Prochlorococcus marinus CUG1415: one gene and its partner. Each later gene encodes a partner of the first gene's protein in a complex. Links are inferred from orthologs where the notes say so. Each region holds a gene or a part of one and is shown on either strand. Other genes may lie near its edges.

Region 1 (8,752 bases):
GATCCAAAATAAGTACTTCTATATCTTCATCTAAATCTCCTTTAACCTCGGACTTTAGTTTGCTTAAATCACGCGCTAGAAATAAATAAATTTCTTCATCTGCATAACCAGGAGCTGGGACAAGAGTTCCTAATTCATCCCATTTGTCAGCACTAAATCCAGTTTCTTCTTGAATTTCTCTTTTAATTGAATTAATAGGTGTTTCACCTATTTCTAATGTTCCTGCTGGAAATTCTAATAAATATCTTGCAACAGCAAATCTATATTGCCGGAGAATTATAACTTTATTATCTTTTGTAATCGGTACAGCTAAAGCAGCACCAGGATGCTTTATGTATCCATATTCACCTTCATGCCCATTTGGTAGTTGAATTCTATTAATTTCAAAACTAAATTTTTTTGACTTTAACTCTGATATTTTTTCTTTAAAAATTGATTTTTTTTTAAGTTTTTTATTGCCCATAATTTTTAAATAAAAATAGCCTAACAGTTATTTTTTGGTTTTGTAAATTAAGTAATAGACCATCTTTGGTTATCAAATTTATTGATTTTTTGGCTTCTACTTAAGATCTCAGATAGTGGGGTAATAACAAAATTACGATTCATAAATCTGGGATGAGGTAATGCTAATTCCTCATCAATTGTATGTAAATCTTCCCACCATAGAATATCTAAATCAAGACATCTTGATAGCCATTTCTCCCCCCTTGGTGTTTTTTCTCTTCCAAAAAAATATTCTAATTTCTTTAGCTTTTTTAAGAGTAATTTTGCATTTTTTGTTGATGGCTTTGGAAAATCGTTACTTTTAACAAGGACAAGAGTATTAAGATAGTTTGGCTGTTCATGTTCAACTCCATGCGGTGATGTCTCATATATTGAAGACCATAAAAAGCTTGCTTTAGATTTTTTGTTTTCTTCGTGTTTAGTATTGGATTCATCTCCCCAAACTTTTATAATTTCTTCTAATTTTGGTTTGCAGAGTAAAAAGGACTCTAAAGGACTTCCGAATTTACTATCAATATTTGCTCCAAGGGATATACATAGTCCATTTTTGATATTAAGATTTGATAATTCCACTACAAAAAACAAAGTTATTGGATAAATTCTATATCAGACATTTTTAAAGTGATTTTGAATTCAGAATTAAAAGGAAAAGAAGAAATAAAAGATTTAATGAAATCAAAGGATTCTTTTAGAGCTTTTCCTTTGGCTGCTATTACTGGACATAGCTTATTGAAATTATCTTTACTCCTTGGTGCCGTTGACCCAAGTTTAGGTGGAGTGATTATTGCTGGTGGTAGAGGTACTGGTAAGTCTGTATTGGCGAGAGGGCTCCATAATTTGATTCCGCCTATAGAAGTATTAGATACTGAATCAGTAATTGGAATGTTAAGTCAAGTTAGTACTTCATTAAGACCTGTTGGAAGAAACCTAGATCCAAATAGACCAGAGGAATGGGATATTAATACTAATAAATTGTTACAGGACACAATTGGGAGTGATTACCTGAATCAAATTGAAGAAATTCCTAAAAAAGTAAGAGAGGCACCATTTATTCAAGTGCCTATTGGAATTACTGAAGATAGACTTGTTGGATCAATTGATGTTGCTGCCTCATTAAATACGGGTGAACAAGTTTTTCAGCCTGGAATTTTGGCGGAAGCTCATAGAGGTGTTCTTTATGTAGACGATATAAATTTATTGGATGATGGAATTGTAAATTTAATTCTTGAAGCTATAGGAAGAGAGCAAAATAATATTGAAAGAGATGGTTTGAGTCTTTCTCATCCTTGTAAATCCCTTTTAATAGCAACTTATAACCCTGAAGAAGGCGCTTTAAGAGATCATGTTTTAGATCGTTTTGCAATTGTGCTTTCCGCCAATCAATCTATTGATAATACTCAAAGAGTTGAAATAACAAAATCTGTTTTATCACATGCGGAAAATAATATTAAATTTTCAGAAAAATGGTCCGAAGAATCTGATAATTTATCCACTCAATTAATTTTGGCAAGGCAATGGTTAAAGGATGTGAAGATAACAAAAGAGCAAATAACCTATTTAGTGAATGAAGCTCTTAGAGGAGGAGTAGAAGGACATAGATCAGAATTGTTTGCAGTAAAAGTAGCTAAAGCGAATGCAGCTCTTCGAGGCGATGAGAATGTAAATTCTGAGGATCTAAAAGTCGCAGTAAGATTAGTTATCCTTCCACGTGCAATGCAAATACCACCTGAAGATGATGAGATTGAACCCCCGCCTCCAGAGGATCAGAACCCGCCACCCCCGCCTCAATCAAATAATGATGAATCTGAACCTGAGGCTAATGAAAATGATGATAATCAAGAGCAAGAACAAGAAGAAGATAATTCTGATGGAGAAGAAGAATCTACTCCCGAAATACCAGAAGAATTTATATTAGATCCCGAAGCATGTATGGTTGATCCTGATTTATTACTTTTTTCATCAGCTAAAGCTAAAGCAGGAAATAGTGGAAGTAGATCTGTGATATTTAGTGATAGTAGAGGAAGATATGTAAAACCTATTATTCCAAGAGGTAAAGTAAAAAGAATTGCGGTAGATGCAACTCTTCGAGCTGCAGCTCCATATCAAAAATCAAGAAGATTAAGGAATCCCAATAAATCGATCATTATTGAAGAAAATGATTTTAGGGCAAAGCTTCTTCAAAAGAAGGCGGGTGCTTTAGTTATTTTTCTCGTGGACGCTAGTGGCTCTATGGCTCTTAATAGAATGCAAAGTGCTAAAGGCGCAGTAATAAGACTTTTAACTGAGGCATATGAGAATAGAGATGAAGTAGCTCTTATTCCTTTTAGAGGTAATCAGGCAGAAGTTCTTTTGCCACCAACAAGATCTATAACTGCAGCAAAAAGAAGGTTAGAAACAATGCCTTGCGGTGGTGGATCGCCTTTAGCTCATGGACTAACACAATCAGCGAAAGTAGCAAAAAATGCTCTTTCCACAGGAGATATAGGGCAAGTTATTGTTGTTGGAATTACTGATGGAAGAGGAAATGTACCATTAGGATTATCTCTTGGACACAATGAGGTTGAAGAAAAAGATAATGAAAATGAAAATGTCAATTTAAAGCAAGAGGTTCTTGATATAGCTGCAAAATATCCCATGCTTGGTATAAAACTCTTAATAATTGATACAGAGAGAAAATTTATTGCAAGTGGCTTTGGTAAAGAATTAGCAGAGGCAGCTAATGGGAAATATGTCCAACTTCCAAAAGCTACAGATAAAGCAATCGCAGCTATGGCTTTAAATGCTATAAATGAATTCTAGAGATTACTTATGGATAAATTTCGTTAAGGAATTTTGAAAGCCCAATAGTTAAATCTCTTATGGATTTCGTGAATTCTTTATCTTTCGTTAATTTTTCAAAATCATCACTCATATCATCTATTTTGCTGGAGATAGATCTTGCAGAATTAATTGTCAATTTAATGTCATTCAGGGTTTCTTTGTCATCGATAGTAGACAAAATGTTATTCAAATGATTAGCAGCAATTGTAATTTCTTTTATTAAAGGTTCAACTCTTTTGATTTCTTGTTTCGATAAATAAATTAATTCATCAAGGTTTTCTTGTGTTTGATCAAATTGTTCGATTGAGTTTACTATGTTTTCAATTAAGTTTTCTTGATTTGATTCTTTTAAAAGTTGACTTATTCTATTAGTTATGTTTGAAAGACTTGATAGTGGTTTCCCGGTGATAATATCTCCCTGACAAATAATTAATTTGGTATTGCAATTTTCAGCTGTTGGTTTTGCAATATTTTTAGGTAGTGATTTTTCACTAGTCTCTAAAGCGACTTGCACATCTCCTCCTAGGAAAGAATTCGTTACTACCTTTGCAAATGCTGGCCTAGGAAGAATAATGTCTGGATTATTTAAAACTATTTTGGCTTTAATTGATTCATTAGTAAATAAGATATCTTCTATTGATCCTACTAAAATTCCTCTGTAAGTAACTGGAGACTTTTTTGATAAACCGCTTGCGTTGTTAAATTCAGCAAAGAGGTGCCAATTTTTTGAATTTAATCTTATTCCTCTTAGCCAAAAAGAAAAAAATGTGAATATTAAAATTCCTCCTAATAAGGAAAAACCAACAATCGAATCTCGTAAGCTTCTACGCATAATTTCTAAATGTCTTTGGGTTGCATTGGACCATCAAGTTTCCCGTGCTTAAATTGAAATACATACGGATCATTACTTTCTTTAAATTCATCAATCGAACCTCCCCATCTAAACTTGCCTCCGTAAAGCATTAAAACTTTATCTGCAGTCCTTTCTATAGTACTAAGAACATGGCTAACCACAATAGATGATCCGTTTGCTTTATCATTTGTCTTATTAATTAAATCTTCAATTCTTGATGAGGCAATTGGATCAAGACCTGCAGTTGGTTCATCAAAAAGTAATAAGGGTTTAGTATTTGTATTAAGAGTTTGATCCGTAATTAACGCTCTAGCAAAACTCACTCTTTTTTGCATGCCTCCACTTAATTCATTTGGAAGTTTATTCTCAACATTAAATAATCCTACCTCAGCTAAACATTCACATACGATCTCATGGATTAACTTTTTAGATAGGTCTTTATTTCTTTTAAGGAGAAAACCTACATTTTCTTCAATAGTTAAAGATCCTAATAATGCTGGGTTCTGAAAAACTAGTCTTACATCAGGAGGATTATTTTGATCTAATCTCAAATATGTTTGTTTCTCACCAAATATTCTTAATTCTCCTTTAGTAGGTAAAATCAGTCCTGCTAATATTTTTAAGATAGTTGATTTGCCAGAACCTGAGGGGCCAACAATAGCTAATTTTTCTCCATCATTAAGTTCAAAATTTAGTTGATTAAGCACATTAACCACCCCCCAGCTTATCGAGAGGTTTTTTGTCTCAACTACATGCTTTGATTCTGTCAAAACCTAAATTAAAGAAAAAGTTATCTTCAATTATATTTTGCCTATTTTTTGCAATAAAAAAGGATGTATGAATTTGATTTATAATATATCTATATAGTTTTTAAATTTGAGAAAAAATAATTTAAGAGGTTTTAAATGAATAAGCGTAAAAAAAGAGTTAGAAGATATTATAGAAATTTTAAAAAGTCTAATTTTGCCTTTTTAAACAAAATTTTAAGAATTTTGAGTTGGCTTTTACCAGGACTGGTAATAAAAAGATGGCTGGTTACATCTGCGATAGGATTTTTGACTACATTATTAGGGCTGGCAATTTGGACAAACTTGAGACCACTTTATTGGCTTATTGAAACATTTTTTTGGTTAATGACAGGTTTAACTAGTTTCTTGCCTGTTTCATTTTTGGGACCATTGATTTTTCTTATTGGACTTTTATTAATAGGGATTGGACAAAATAGAAGTATTAATTCTATTCAAAAAGCGCTTGTTCCTGAAAAAAATACAGTTTTAGTTGATGCATTAAGAGTTAAGAGTAAATTAAACAGAGGTCCTAATATTGTTGCAATTGGTGGAGGTACAGGCTTATCTACTTTATTGAAAGGCTTAAAAAATTACAGCAGTAATATTACTGCAATAGTAACTGTATCCGATGATGGTGGAAGTAGTGGAATTCTTAGAAAACAATTAGGTGTGCAACCTCCAGGAGATATTAGAAATTGTTTGGCTGCCTTATCAAACGAAGAACCTATTTTAACTAGATTGTTTCAATATAGATTTTCGGGAGGAAGTGGTCTTGAGGGACATAGTTTTGGAAATCTATTTTTGTCAGCGTTAACAACAATTACAGGTAGTTTAGAAAAAGCAGTTCAAGCCTCTAGCAAGGTTTTGGCGGTACAAGGTCAAGTTTTGCCTGCAACAAATATTGATGTTATGTTATGGGCCGAATTAGAGGATGGTGAAAAAATTTTTGGGGAAAGCAAAATCAGCAAATCTCGAAAATTAATTTCAAGGATTGGTTACCTACCAGAAAATCCTTCTGCTCTCCCTAGCGCTCTAGAATCTATTAAAGACGCTGAGTTGATTGTTCTTGGGCCAGGTAGTTTATACACTTCTTTATTACCTAACTTATTAGTACCAGAGATAGTAGATGCTTTATTGCAAAGTAATGCTCCCAAAATTTACATCAGTAATTTGATGACTCAGCCTGGAGAAACAGATGGGCTTGATGTTTACCAACATATTAAATCAATAGAAAAACAATTATCAAATTTTGGAGTTAATACTCGAATTTTTAACGCAATCTTATCGCAGATCCAATTTGAAAAGTCTCCACTTGTAGATTATTACGAAAGTAGAGGGGCAGAACCTGTTAAATGTAATAAAGAAAAATTATTATCTGAGGGTTATTATGTTTTGCAGGCACCATTATATTCAAGAAGAATAACTCCTACTCTTAGACATGATCCGAGAAGACTAGCAAGAGCAGTTATGTTTATATACCGCAAATTAAAGAAACTAAACTAATAAGCATCTTGAAGTTCATAGAAATCTGGTTGGATATAGTCTTTTCGCAATGGCCACCCTCTCCAGTCTTCAGGCATTAAAAGTCTTTTTGGATTTGGATGATCAATAAAATTTATTCCATACATGTCATATGTTTCTCTTTCTTGCCAATCACTCCCTTTAAAAATTTTATACAAACTAGGTATTGATAAATCAGAATCTCTTTTTAAGAAAACTTTTAATCTAACCTCTTTAATCTTTTCGATTTTTTGTAAGTCATCAACAGTTATAAAATGATAAAAACTAACAAGATTTTTGCCTGGACCCTCATCGTAGCCACCTTGACATTGGAGATAGTTGAAACCGTAATTTTTTAAAGCAGATACTGCTTCATATAATTTTCTAGGTTCAACAGAAATATTTTCTATTCCTATATGATCATTAGCTAATGATTGATTTGGAATTCCATCTTTAGATAAATTTTGACTTACAAATCCCTCTTTTTCTATTGAGGTATCAGATGATTTGGCTAAACCGTCTTGTTCCATTAATCCTCTTTAATATTGATAATTTCTGGTTTTGAGGTGATCTCAGGTAATTCAGTTATTTTTTCTTTTTGGGAGGAAGGGATAACATTCGTTGAGATTTTGTTTAGATATTCACCAGTATTTTCAGAGAAAACAAGATTCATTTCATGATCAGATGTAATGTACCTGTGGGTTTGCTCTGTTTTTGTTCTCTCTAAAATTGATTCATTACCAACTTTTTTTCTTAATTTTATTACAGCATCAAAGATTGCTTCTGGCCTTGGTGGACATCCTGGAAGGTATAAATCAACAGGGATCAATTTATCAACTCCTCTGACAGCAGTAGTAGAATCTGCGCTAAACATCCCTCCTGTGATTGTACAAGCACCCATTGCAATCACATATTTTGGCTCAGGCATCTGCTCATAAAGTCTTACTAGGGCGGGAGCCATCTTCATAGTTACTGTACCTGCAACTATTAATAAATCTGCTTGTCTTGGCGAGCTTCTTGGTACTAATCCAAACCTATCAAAATCAAATCTAGATCCAATTAGGGCAGCAAATTCAATAAAACAACAGGCTGTGCCATATAGGAGAGGCCAAAGACTACTTAGTCTAGCCCAATTATGAAGATCGTCTAAACTTGTTAGGATAATATTTTCACTTAAATCTGTGGTAACTTGTGGCTCACCAAGAGGGTTACAAGTGCCTTCTCTGATGTCTCTAATTGCTTTTGGGGATAATTGTGGGTTCAATTTTTTTAACTCCATTCTAAAGCACCTTTTCTCCATGCGTAAGCCAGAGCAATTACTAGTATTGCAATGAATATCAAAGCCTCAATAAAAGCTAATAAGCCTAATCTATTAAAGGCAACAGCCCAAGGATAAAGGAATACTGTCTCCACATCAAATATAACGAAAACTAAGGCGAACATGTAATAACGAATATTAAATTGAATCCATGCTCCTCCAATAGGCTCCATTCCCGATTCATATGTTAGTTTTCTTTCACCAGTTCTACCTTTAGGTGCAACAATGAGATTAGTAACAAGAGCTAATATTGGAACAGCAGCAGCAATTAATAGAAAGCCTAAAAAATATTCATAGCCAGTTAATAGAAACATATTAAAAAATAATTTTGAATAAGAGTCGCTTAATTAAGCAAAATCTTTTAAAGTTCTTAAAGAACAATAATAAACCGTGAGTGAAAACATTCAACCAGCCTCTGAGGAAAACAAAATAGTTGAAAACTTTCAGAAAGAAAATCTTTCAGAAAACTCTTCAGGAGTAAATGTTGAACAACCTTACATTAATCTAGAACAAAATAGATTCGAATGTAGAAGTTGTGGATACATTTATGATCCATCTGAAGGAAATAAAAAATTAAATATACCTAAAAATACGCCTTTCTCAGAATTAGATGGTAATACATTCGTTTGTCCCGTTTGCAGAGCGGGTAAGAACTTTTATAAAGATATAGGTCCAAAATCTAAACCTAGTGGTTTTGAAGAAAATTTAACTTACGGATTTGGTTTCAATAGCCTACCTCCTGGCCAAAAAAATATATTAATTTTTGGAGGTTTAGCATTTGCAGCTGCATGTTTCCTTTCTTTATACTCTTTGCATTAAAATAATAAAATGAAAAAATTTCTTACCAGTATTCCTAATCTTCTTTTATCTTTACTCCTTTGTTTTGTCTTGAGCAGTTGTTCCTCTACAGGAGTAAAGGTGAACGATAGCAGCCCTTGGAAAACAATTCAATTTGAAGACCAGGCAAAT
Region 2 (6,371 bases), 130 kb from region 1 along the record:
AAAGGCTTAGTAGGGTTAAGCATATCGATGTTGATATGATTCTTCTTGATTTAATATCATTGATAGGTTTTAAATCTTCTTGTTTATTGACTAACATTATCGCAAAAATTATTAATACATTCACTGCACCGACATAAACTAAAACTTGTGCTGCAGCAACAAAACTTGCATTTAAAAGTAAATATAATCCTGCAACACTCATGAAAACTCCTCCAAGCAGAAAGGCTGAATAGACAATACTTTCGAGCAATACAACACCAAGTGCTCCAATCAGAACAACTAAAGATAGAACTGTAAAACAAATAATTTGAGTTGTTATTGCAATGGACATAAATTAATGGAAATTAATTGTTTGGATTAGAAATTTTATCTTTATTTTCATTGGAGGCTGGTTTCATCCAATCATAAACTTCTTCAGGTAATTTACCAACTCTAATATCTGAAGCTGGGATTTCATGAGGGTCCATTACTCCTTTTGGGAGATAAGCAAGTTCTCTTAGTGGTTTTACTGACGGATCTGTTGTGACGTTTGTAGGGAGTCTTCCAAGTGCGATATTATCGAAATTAAGATTGTGTCTGTCGAAAGTAGCTAATTCATATTCTTCGGTCATTGATAGACAATTAGTTGGACAATATTCAACACAATTTCCGCAAAATATACATACTCCAAAATCTATTGAATAATTTCTAAGTTCCTTTTTTTTTGTTTCTTTATTCATAACCCAGTCGACTACAGGCAGATTTATGGGACATACTCTTACACAAACTTCGCAAGCGATACATTTATCAAATTCATAATGTATCCTTCCTCTATATCTTTCAGAAGGTATTAGTTTTTCATATGGATATTGGACAGTAACAGGTCTTCTTCGAAGATGGTCAAAAGTTACTGATAAGCCATTATATAAGTATTTGCCAGCACTAAAAGCCTCTTTTATATAGCTATTTACTTGTTGAAGGAAATTGTTCATTTTGAAAAATTCACTTAGTTATTTTATTTTAGTGGATTAATGTTTAATTTAAGTATATTTACTCAAATTTAGCCACCAAAGAATTGTGGAAAAGCAAGTTTTAATCCTGCAGTTATCAAAAGATTAGCAAGAGAAATTGGAAGAAGAAACTTCCATCCAAGATCTAACAGTTGATCTATTCTTACTCTAGGGGTTGTCCAACGTAATAATATTGCAATGAAAACTAAAAGATATGCTTTTAAAACAGTCATTACAATTCCTATTGATGCAGTGAAAACTTGTATGAATGGTGTATTAATGGGCAAATTAAGTAAATTAGCTATTAATTCAACGGGAATAGGAAAACCCCATCCTCCTAAATAAAGTATTGATACCAATAATGCTGAAAGAATTAGATTAATGTAGCTACCAAGGTAGAACAAAGCGAATTTCATTCCTGCATATTCCGTTTGATATCCTGCAACTAATTCTTCTTCAGCTTCGGGCAAGTCAAATGGAAGTCGTTCACATTCTGCAAGAGCACAAATCCAAAAGACTATAAAACCAACTGGTTGTCTCCAAATATTCCAACTAAGGATTCCAGCCCCACTTTGTTGGTTAACTATGTCAATAGTACTTAGAGAATTTGTCATTAGGACAATAGCCAGTACAGATAAAGCTAAAGGTATTTCGTAACTTATAGATTGAGCAGCTGCTCTTAATCCCCCTAATAATGAATATTTATTATTTGATGCATATCCGCTCATAAGTAGTCCAATTGGCTGGATACTGCTTAAAGCAATCCATAGGAAAATTCCAATACCAACGTTACTTATAAGAAGGTTTTGTCCAAAAGGAACAATTAGCCAGGAGAGAATCACTGGGACAAGTACTAAAATAGGTCCTGCAGTGAAGAGAATCCCATCTGCTTTAGCCGGAATAATATCCTCTTTGACCAGTAACTTAAGACCGTCTGCAATTGGTTGGAGTACACCAAGTGCTCCTGCATATTCGGGGCCTATTCTTTGTTGAGCAGCAGCAGATATCTTTCTTTCAAGCCAAACTGTTACTAAAACTCCAACAACTGCTGCAACTAAAACTAAGAGCATAGGTAGAGGGAGCCAAATTATATGCGCGATCTCACTAGAAATGCCAAAACCTTTTAAGAATTCATTAAAACTATATTCGAGATCTAATCCGTATTCCAAAATTTTGATGTTATTTACTTAATACATTAACTCTTCACAAACGATATGTGTGTTTTTTATGAAAAGCTGCAAATATTATTCTCTATTTTCTAAGCTGATCCATTCCCTTGGAGCTGAACCAGTATAGATTTGAGATGGTCTAAAAATTCTATTTGCTCCAAGTTGCTCTCTCCAATGAGCTAACCAGCCAGCAACTCTAGATATGGCAAAAATTGGAGTAAATAAATCACGAGGAATACCAAGTTTCCTATAAACAAGACCGGAATAAAAGTCTACGTTAGGAAATATACCCTTTGGGCCAAGTCTTGGTATTGCTTCTGCTTCTAATGATTTGGCAACTTCATACATTTCATCTGCTCCAAATCTAATAAAAAGTTCTTCTGCTAGTTTTTGAAGAATAATTGCTCTTGGATCTTTGACTTTATATTCCCTATGACCAAAGCCCATTATCTTACTTTTGTGTTTTATTGCGTTATCCAAAAAAGAAGCTGCATTTTCTGGGGTTTGGATTTCTTCTAACATCGCGATCACATCTTCATTAGCTCCTCCATGAAGCGGGCCAGCCAAAGTTCCTACTGCAGAAGCTATGACAGCATATGGATCTGTAAGAGTGCTTGCAGTCACTCTAGCGCTAAATGTACTGGCGTTTAAACTATGTTCGGCATGTAGAATTAAACACCTATCAAAAACTTTTGCAGCTATCGGATCTTGTTCTTTTTCAGTAAGCATGTAAAGAAAATTTGAGGAGTATGTTAAATCATCTCGAGGTTGAATAGGGTCTTGTCCTTTTCTAATAAGTTGAAAAGCGGCAATCATTGTGGGTATTTTTGCTATAAGTCTTATCACTGCGTTGTAGATGTAATTAGGATCATCTATTGCTCTACGTGAATAGAAAAGGCCTAAGGAAGCTGCACTAGACTGAAGAGCGTCCATAGGATGACCTGTCGCAGGGAAACATTTCATCATATCTCTGACTCTAAAACTTAACCTGCGATGCATCTGAACTTCTAGTTCAAAATCTCTAAGTTGAGTAGCTGTAGGTAATTCACCCCAAATCAATAAATAAGCAGTTTCTAAAAAACTGCTTTTTTTGGAAAGTTCTTCTATGGAGTAGCCTCGATACAATAATTGACCTTTGTTGCCGTCAATATCACAGATAGATGAATTAGTAACTGGGACACCCTCTAATCCTGGTTTTAAAATTATTTTGTTGTTATCCAATTTCTTAATGCAATATCAAATACTTATAGAACAAAGATAGTCAAATAATTTTTAATTAACCACAAATTATTAAATTCTAGAAAATATAAATTGATTCTTTTTTGAGTTTATTTGAATAAAATTATTAAAGTATTTTTAAACTGATTTCTTTATAAAAAATTGGATTTTTTTCAGGAATAGATTGTTTTAATATTTCTAGAAATTCATTATTTGATATTTTAAAAATATTTCTAATAAGAAAATTCAGATCTTCCAAATCAGGCAAATATTCAATTTTATTAGAATTTGCCCCTTTGATATCAACGTTTGCAAAAAGAAAAGAAGATTTATCTTTCTTACTTTTTAGGTTAAAAAATTTCTTTGAGATTGCTTCTAGTTTTTTAACATCAATTAAATAATTACTGATGGTTTGTAAACCTGCTGAATCTACTGAATAGATATTTTCATAAGTTAATTGTTTTATTACATCATTTTTTTCTTCAAGAATATCTTTAGAATATATCGAGTAAATATCATCATTTTGTCTCAATGTATATTTGTTGAAATCTTTTAGTGTTTTCATATCACTTAAATCAAGTTGATCTTCATTATCTTTCTCAAATGTGATAAGCCAATCTTTACTGGAATTGAGAATTAAAATATTTTGATCTGCTTTTTGATTAAACTCTTCAAGAAAACTGTTTTCAAAATCATTTATTAAAGGTTTTAGATATTTTTCAAAGTTTTTTAAATCACTAAAAAGTGAAACTTGAGGATTATCTTTATTACTATTATCTTTATATATTAGGTTATCGTAAGCAGAAATATCAAGATTTTTTTTATTATTTAGTAAATATGATTTTAAAATTAAATGTTTATTTTTTAAGTGAAATGTTGTAGCTATAAAGTCTTCATTCCTCTCTGGAAAAATTTCATTATTAGAAAATATACTTTTTCCAAAATTTTCTGCGAATAATATATTTTTCTCGTTTTTAAGTCCTGAAATTTCTTTTTTATATTTTGATTTTTTATCTTTTAAAGCATCAATATTATGAAAACAATTTAAAATTAATTTCTTATTGGATGAAGCAATAATATAATCATCCTCAGTATGATAAATATAGTTAAGATAATTTAGTTTATTTTCTCTATTAATTTTAATTATTTCATTAGGCTGATCAATTTTATTAGATAGATGCAATATATCATCTAAGTTTTTTTCTGGCTTAATTTTGAAAACTATTAAAATATCATCTTTAAACTTTTTTTTATTTTCAGAAGTTGAGATTAATAGTTCGTTATTATAAATATCTTCTAATTTATTGTTGCCTAGATCTATACCTAAGTAATCTAATACAGAATTTTCTATTGAAATCAATTTATCTTGATTTTTTAGATTTTTATCTTTTTCAATATTATTAGTAAGATTCGAAATATCGAAATTTGAAATGAATAATAATTTATTATCTTCTGGTAAATAGTTTAATATATTTAGTTGCTCAATATTTGTAGTTTGCTGCTTATTTTTATTAGTAGAAATTTTTTTAAAACTAAAAAAAAGTAATAAAGATAATAATAGTATTATTGCTACTACTTTAACTTTCATTATCAATGTTTATTTTTATTGTTAACAATAAATTTACTCATGCAACTTAATTTATTAAATTGTAAATAACACATCATTTATCCTTGCAATTGGGAAATTATCCAAAATCTATAAATGCTTCTAGTCTCAATGATTGGTTTAATTCTGAGAACGAAAATCCAGTCTTAATTGATGTAAGAGAACAGTCAGAGCTTGAAATAGCTTGTTTCTCAAAAGACTTTTTACATATACCAATTAGTAAAGTCACATGTGAATACGTTGAAGAAATATTTGCTGGTTTATTAGACAGGGAAATCGTTGTTACCTGTCATGCAGGAATAAGAAGTTATAACTTTTGTCAATGGTCCTTAGATAATAATATTGTGAGCGAAATATGGAATTTGGAGGAGGGTATTGATGGATGGAGTAGATATATTGATCCATCAATTCCTAGATATTGATTAAATCTCTAATGAAGATGCAACAGTGTTAACATCTTTGTCACCTCTTCCAGAGCAATTGATAACTATATGAGTATCTTTCTCAAGAGTAGGGCATAATTTATCTAACCAAGCAAAGGCATGGGAGGTTTCAAGTGCTGGTATGATTCCTTCAAGTTCACTAACAAGTCTCAAAGCATCTAGAGCTTCTTGATCTGTAACTGCTCCATATTCTGCTCTACCTATATCTTTTAAATGGCTATGTTCAGGCCCTACTCCAGGGTAATCTAAACCTGCACTAATGGAGTGGGCCTCTTGTACTTGACCATTATCATCTTGTAACAGAAGACTCATGGATCCATGCAAAATTCCAACTGATCCTTTAGTGATAGTTGCAGCGTGTTTATCAGTATCAACTCCGCTTCCTGCGGCTTCAACTCCAATTAGGCGTACAGATGATTCTTTAACGAAAGGATGGAAAAGGCCCATTGCATTTGATCCCCCACCTACACAAGCAAGTAAAATATCGGGTAAAGATCCAAACGATTCCAGGCATTGTTTCTTAGTTTCTTCTCCAATAACTGCATGAAAATCTCTCACAATCTTTGGGAAAGGGTGTGGGCCCGCAACAGATCCTAAAATGTAGTGAGTGGTTTCTACATTAGAAACCCAATCTCTAATAGCTTCACTAGTGGCATCTTTAAGTGTTGCAGTTCCAGAATTTACAACCTTAACTTCAGCTCCTAGCAGTTTCATTCGAAAGACATTGAGGGATTGCCTTTTTATATCCTCAGCACCCATATAGATAATACATTTCAAGCCAAATCTCGCACAAACAGTAGCCGTAGCAACTCCATGTTGACCTGCTCCAGTTTCCGCAATTATTCTTTTCTTACCCATTCTTATTGCTAATAAAGCTTGTCCAAGGGCATTATTAATTTTGTGAGCACCAGTATGATTTAAATCTTCTCTTTTAAGCCATATTCTT

The links.
Region 2: the proteins of HA143_RS01590 (region 1) and nuoH are in contact, whole or in part, in a crystal structure (PDB 6Y11), measured with the Thermus thermophilus proteins. The link is inferred for Prochlorococcus marinus CUG1415 from one-to-one orthologs. Residues at the interface, in WP_096411117.1 of Thermus thermophilus: Arg16, Glu17, Gly18, Leu24, Leu27, Val28, Trp30, Gly31, Arg32, Asn34, Ser35, Trp37, Thr54, Asp55, Ala56, Asp59, Ala61, Arg62, Phe63, Gly64, Glu66, Val67, Phe68, Arg69, Ala70, Ser71, Arg73, Gln74, Ala75, Asp76; in WP_096411122.1 of Thermus thermophilus: Arg36, Val44, Arg45, Met46, Gly47, Pro48, Asn49, Arg50, Val51, Leu57, Gln58, Ala61, Asp62, Ile64, Lys65, Ile67, Phe68, Lys69, Glu70, Ile72, Val74, Glu223, Ala224, Glu225, His233, Thr234, Glu235, Tyr236, Ser237, Trp241.

What each region holds. Positions count from the first base shown.
Region 1 is NZ_JAAORL010000001.1:286,417-295,168, forward strand. The notes cover bases 5,870-8,752. They hold HA143_RS01590 (NADH dehydrogenase subunit K), read right to left. Parts: upstream 7,745-8,752; coding sequence 6,995-7,744; downstream 5,870-6,994. Other genes in these bases: HA143_RS01580 (gluconeogenesis factor YvcK family protein), read left to right, coding at 5,870-6,468; HA143_RS01585 (NAD(P)H-quinone oxidoreductase subunit J), read right to left, coding at 6,465-6,995; HA143_RS01595 (NAD(P)H-quinone oxidoreductase subunit 3), read right to left, coding at 7,735-8,097; HA143_RS01600 (rubredoxin), read left to right, coding at 8,174-8,602; HA143_RS01605 (photosynthesis system II assembly factor Ycf48), read left to right, coding at 8,612-8,752. Also shown: HA143_RS01555 (NUDIX hydrolase), read right to left, coding at 1-463; folK (2-amino-4-hydroxy-6-hydroxymethyldihydropteridine diphosphokinase), read right to left, coding at 511-1,077; bchD (magnesium chelatase ATPase subunit D), read left to right, coding at 1,126-3,303; HA143_RS01570 (MlaD family protein), read right to left, coding at 3,311-4,156; HA143_RS01575 (ABC transporter ATP-binding protein), read right to left, coding at 4,162-4,884; more of HA143_RS01580, read left to right, coding at 5,083-5,869. UniProt on the Escherichia coli protein: NDH-1 shuttles electrons from NADH, via FMN and iron-sulfur (Fe-S) centers, to quinones in the respiratory chain. The immediate electron acceptor for the enzyme in this species is ubiquinone.
Region 2 is NZ_JAAORL010000001.1:164,144-170,514, forward strand. The notes cover bases 100-3,004. They hold nuoH (NADH-quinone oxidoreductase subunit NuoH), read right to left. Parts: upstream 2,159-3,004; coding sequence 1,040-2,158; downstream 100-1,039. Other genes in these bases: HA143_RS00900 (NADH-quinone oxidoreductase subunit J), read right to left, coding at 100-331; ndhI (NAD(P)H-quinone oxidoreductase subunit I), read right to left, coding at 345-971; HA143_RS00915 (citrate synthase), read right to left, coding at 2,234-3,004. In the rest of the region: more of HA143_RS00900, read right to left, coding at 1-99; more of HA143_RS00915, read right to left, coding at 3,005-3,379; HA143_RS00920 (hypothetical protein), read right to left, coding at 3,504-4,964; HA143_RS00925 (rhodanese-like domain-containing protein), read left to right, coding at 5,054-5,404; trpB (tryptophan synthase subunit beta), read right to left, coding at 5,405-6,371. UniProt on the Escherichia coli protein: NDH-1 shuttles electrons from NADH, via FMN and iron-sulfur (Fe-S) centers, to quinones in the respiratory chain. The immediate electron acceptor for the enzyme in this species is believed to be ubiquinone.